2 regions of the Leucobacter chromiireducens genome follow, and region 1 is predicted to be linked to the other one. Evidence: riboswitches for the same ligand, from Rfam matches in the RefSeq annotation. Region 1 holds a riboswitch; the other holds the start of a gene.
The links. Region 1 has a riboswitch for thiamine pyrophosphate ahead of ACR81A_RS11050 (thiamine ABC transporter substrate-binding protein). Riboswitches for the same ligand answer to the same signal wherever they lie in the genome.
Positions count from the first base shown of each region.

Region 2: it holds a riboswitch for thiamine pyrophosphate, as region 1 does, so the genes downstream of both, ACR81A_RS01300 (ABC transporter substrate-binding protein) here and ACR81A_RS11050 (thiamine ABC transporter substrate-binding protein) in region 1, are expected to answer to the same signal.

Region 1 is NZ_CP197024.1:2,460,366-2,462,815, reverse strand. It holds gene ACR81A_RS11055 (cell division protein PerM) at 1-908, shown strand, start outside; TPP riboswitch at 915-1,024, shown strand; gene ACR81A_RS11050 (thiamine ABC transporter substrate-binding protein) at 1,019-2,128, shown strand; gene ACR81A_RS11045 (ABC transporter permease) at 2,130-2,450, shown strand, end outside.
Region 2 is NZ_CP197024.1:284,022-286,471, reverse strand. It holds gene ACR81A_RS01305 (ABC transporter permease) at 1-393, opposite strand, end outside; gene ACR81A_RS01300 (ABC transporter substrate-binding protein) at 390-1,460, opposite strand; TPP riboswitch at 1,491-1,601, opposite strand; gene ACR81A_RS01295 (YkoF family thiamine/hydroxymethylpyrimidine-binding protein) at 1,657-2,316, shown strand; gene ACR81A_RS01290 (ABC transporter ATP-binding protein) at 2,346-2,450, opposite strand, start outside.

The DNA.
Region 1 (2,450 bases):
CGTTGCCATTGTTCGGCGCGATCCCGCAGGGTTGGGGAGCGTTCGGTGCGCTCGCGCCAACGCTCGTGGTGCTTGTCGGGGTTGCGGTTGCGGTGCTGCTGGGCCAGCGCGCCGAGACGCGTCGCTCGTCGTGGGCCGTCGCGCTCGGCAGCGCAGCGGGTGCCGCAGTGCTCGCGGGACTTGTTGTGACCGGGCTTGCTGCGCTCGCGACGGGCTCCATCGGCCCCGATCGACTTGCGGAGGCGGGCCCTGCGCCCTGGTTGGTCGGCGGCCTTGCCGCGGCGGAGCTCGGCGCTGGGCTGCTGCTCGGCACGGCGGCGTCTCGCGTCGACGCTGCGCGGGTGCGTGAGCTCCTGCCAGAGGGACTGCCCGCAGCCTGGGGTGGCGAGCGCCAGGGGCGCACCGCCGATGCGCAGGAGACGGTGCCCCTGGAGGGGCTTGCGCCGGTGAGCGCGGCAACGGACCTGGCTGATGCGGCGCCCGAACCCGACGAGGTGCACGCCGATGTGTCGGAGCTGCCGCGCGTGGGCGTGTGGCCCGCGGACGGGGGCGGCTCGGAGCTCGCCCCCGCGGATCCGGATCTGGCGCTTGCTCATCTCGATCCCGCCGCCGGTGTGCCGGCTGACTCCGCCGAGGATTCCACTCCTGAGCACGAACTCACGTACGAACACGAGACCGTGCCTGTGGAGCCTGTGGAGCCTGTGGAGCTTGGGGATCCCTACGACCAGGAAGCCGCTGGAGAGCCCGAGGAGGAAGACCACGCCGCTTCGAGGGGCGCCGAAGACGATGCGAACGTCGAGGAGGCTGCACTCGCCGCGTATGCCTGGGACGAGAACGCGACGGGCGAGGTGACGCCGCCGGAGACGGGGCGCCGGCCCGGTTGGCGTCTGCGGGGCCCGGGGCGCTAGGGTAGAGGCGCAATCCACGGGAGTCCCGACGCGCGGGGCTGAGAGGGAGCACGCGAGCTCCGACCGTTCAACCTGATCTGGTTCATACCAGCGGAGGAAGGAACTCTTCGATGACGCCTGCACATTCCCGGCCCACGATTCGGATCGGCGCGCGCGCTGGTCTGCTCGGCCTCACCGCACTGCTCGGTCTCGGTCTCGCGGGCTGCGCCCCGGCGACGCCCGAGGCAGCCGATTCACGCGAGGTAACCCTGGTGGTGCACTCCTCTTTCCCCAATGAGGAGTTTGCCGCCGCAGCGAGCGAGGCCACCGGCTACGAGGTGTCCGTCGTCTCGGCCGGCGATGGCGGTGAACTGACCAACAAGCTCGTGCTCACGAAGGGTGCGCCGATCGCCGACGCGTTCTTCGGCGTCGACACGATCTTTGCGTCACGACTCGTGACGAACGACGTCGTGGAGCCCTACCGCCCGCAGGGCCTGTCTGACGCGTTCACGTACCTCGCAATTGGAGCGGACGGGGGTGCGGTCTCGGGCGACGCGGACTACGCGCTCACCCCGATCGACCAGGGTGCAACCTGCATCAACATCGACCCGGCCTGGTTTGCTGAGCACAGCATTGCCGAGCCGAAGAACTACGAGGACCTCGCGAAGCCCGAGTATCGCGACCTCACCGTGCTGCTCGACCCGACCGCCTCATCGACGGGCGCATCCTTCCTCGTTGGCACCGTCGCGAAGTTTGGCGAGGACGGCTTCGCGAAGTACTGGCAGAGCCTCATCGACAATGGTGCGCGCGTGGAGCAGGGCTGGAGCGACGCGTACAACGGCCAGTTCACGCAGGGCGGCGGCGCAGGTACCAAGCCGATCGTGGTGTCGTACGGCTCGTCACCCGCCTTCACCGTGACGGAGGATGGTTCCGCCACCACGACGAAGGCGCTCCTCGACACCTGCTCAAACCAGGTGGAGTACGCGGGCGTGCTCGCCGGCGCGGCGAACCCCGCCGGCGCGCGTGCGGTGCTCGACTACCTCGCCTCCGGTGAGTTCCAGGCGACGATCCCCGACAGCATGTACATGTACCCGGTCGACACCGAGGTGAGCTTGCCCGAGTCGTGGGCGGAGTTTGCTCCGATCCCGAGCGAGGCACAGCTGAATGACCTGCCGAGCGCCGAGATTGAGCGTGGCCGCGAGGGCTGGCTGAAGACGCTGAGCGAGCAGATCGGCCTCTAGCGTGGGCGAAGCGGCACCCCGCGGCAACTCCGCGGGCGCAACACCCTGGGGCATCACTGCCTGGGTGCTTGCCGTGGCGGTGCCGCTCGCGTTCCTCGCGCTCTTCTTCCTGTGGCCGGTCATCGCGCTCGTTGCGACCGGCCTCACGAGCGATGGGCGCATCGACCTCGGGGGCATCGCCGAGGTGTTTGGTGCCTCGCGCACCTGGCGCGTCATTGGGCAAACGCTCGCGCAGGCGGGGCTCGCGACCGCGGTATCGGTCGCGCTGGGGGTCCCCGCGGCCTTCGTGCTTTACAAATTGAAGTTCCCCGGCCGCACCCTG
Region 2 (2,450 bases), 990 kb from region 1:
AAGGGCGATGAGTGGCAGGGTCTGGCTCACCACGAGGAGCGGGAGAATCGCACTGCGGAGGAGCGGGGAGAAGTCGAGCAGCGTCGCCGCGAGGAACGCCACCGCGACGGAGAGCGTGAAGCCCGTGAGCGTCGCCGTCACCGTGGTGAGGGTGTGGCGCAGCAGCGCGTCGCGTTCAGCGAGTCCGGATTCGAGAATGCGTGTGGGGGCCGGCAGCATGTCGGGTGGCACGAGACCCGCCGTCGTGGCGGTCTGCCAGATCACGAGCAGCAGCGCGAAGGCCGCGACGGGCGGCAGCACCCGCGCGAGCGCTCGGCCCACCGTGTGACTGGCGGCGTTCCCCGCACCGCCAGTCACCGCGGTGCGCGGCGCTGCGGCCCCCACGCCGCTCACCCGCGGAGCTCGGTGTAGTACTCGGTCCAGTCGGGTTCCTCGGTGACGGGTTTGCCCTCGGAGTCCGTGAGGAAGCCGCCGTCGAAGAGGAAGGCGCCGAACTCTGCCCAGGCTTCCGGGTTCACCTCGCCGATGTCATGCCCCTTCGCCACGAGGTAGCCATCCTCCGCCATGAGTTTCGCGCTGCGGCGCACGAGCTCCTCGGCGGTGCCGAGGGTGTCTGGATTCGCCGCGATCAGGATGTCGGCGGCCTCCTCCGGGTGCTCTGCGGCAAACGCGTAGCCGCGCGCAACCGCCTCAACGAACGCGCGCGCCTCCGTCGGGTGCGCTGCGAGGTACGCGTCGCTCGAGATGATGCCGGTGGACTGCTGCTCGGGCACGCCGAAGTCCTGGTAGCGCCAGGCGCGATACGGGTGGCCGTCGATCTCCATCTGGAGGTTTTCCCACGTTGAGACAGAGAGAGTGAAGTCGATGCGCCCCTGCGAGAGCGCCTCATACGCGCCGGTGTCGAGCACGACCTCCTCAAAGTTGCCTGCCCCGCCGTCACCCTGGATCGTGGTCTTCGCGAGCGCGCCGAAGAGCGGGGCGCCAAAGCCACCGAACACGAGGCCGTCGAGATCCTTCGGACGGGTGAGGTCATCGCGAGAGCCGAGCACCACGAGGCGGCCAGTGTCGGTCTGCGTGACGCGGTAGACGGACACCACGTCAAGGCCTGAAGTGCGCGCCATCTGCACGCCTGACTGCCCACCGATGCCAAAGTCGGCCTCGCCGGCGGAGACGAGCTGGCTCGAGGGGGTCGACCCGTAGGGCAGAATTTCGACGTCGAGGCCGGCGTCGGCGAAGAAGCCCTCCGCCTCGGCCACGTACACGCCAATGTGGTTCGTGTTCGGCGCCCAATCGAGCGCGAAGCTCACGTGCGCGGTGCCCTGCCCCGCTGCCGTGGAGTCGGCGCTCTGCAATCCCGCGGGAGCGGCACAGCCAACGAGCGCGAGCGCGCCCGTCGCGAGGACCGCAGCGGCGGCGAAGAGACGACGTGCGGGTGGACGTGAGTGGGTATGGTGACGCAAAAGCGTGCCCTTTCATTCATTGATGGGCACGGGTGTGAAAAGAGTGTCTCCCTGCGCTGGCATGATCCAGATCAGGTTCGACGGTCGAAGGTTGATGACCTTCCTCTCAGCCCGGCCTACCGGACTCCCGTGTGCTCAACACCGTAGCAGAATTCCGGATCGCGGAATTGGGCCGGAATCTTCTATGGTGGGTGCCGTGACCCACGCAAGCGACACCGCAGACTCCGCATCCCCTCAGACCCCGGCCGTCGGGCCCGACATGACCCCGCAGCAGTACGGGGTGGGCGCCCGCTTCACGCTCTCCGTGTACGACTCCGACTACGTGCGGATCATCCTCGGCGCGCTCGAGCAGGCCGACCGCACGGGCCTCACACTCGAGACGAACGACATCTCGACCTTCGTCGGTGGCACCGAGCAGCGCGTGCTCGAGTTTCTGCGCGACGTGATCGGCGCTGCGGCGGCGAGCGGTGCGCACATCTCCGCCGCGATCCTGCTCTCACGCGGCTGCCCGGGGGAACTCGCCTGCGCGCTCCCCGCCGGCGTGCCCGCGCTCGGCGCGGCCCCCGTATCGCTCGCCCCGGCTGGGGTGCGCGCCCGCGCACACTGGTCGCTCTATCCCCTGCTCGACGGGGGCAGCGAGGGTGACCACATGTCACCGATATACGCCGCCATCGAGGACGCGAAGACCGCAGGAATCTACTCGGGATCGGACCACTTCGCCACCCGCCTCGACGGCGATCTCGCCGCCGTGCTGCAAACCGCGGCGAACGGCTGGATCGGGGTGGGTGGTGTCGTGCAGCACGTCACCACCCACCTCACCGTGTCACTGAACAGCCCCACGCAGATCGCCGACTGAGCCGGCGCCGGGCGCGGGGGGCCGGGCGGCTACGCCTGCGAGGCTTCCCACCCGGCGTTCAGCGCCGCATAGCGCCCACCCGCTGCGATGAGCTCGGCCGGGCTCCCATCCTCGACCACTCGACCGTGCTCCAT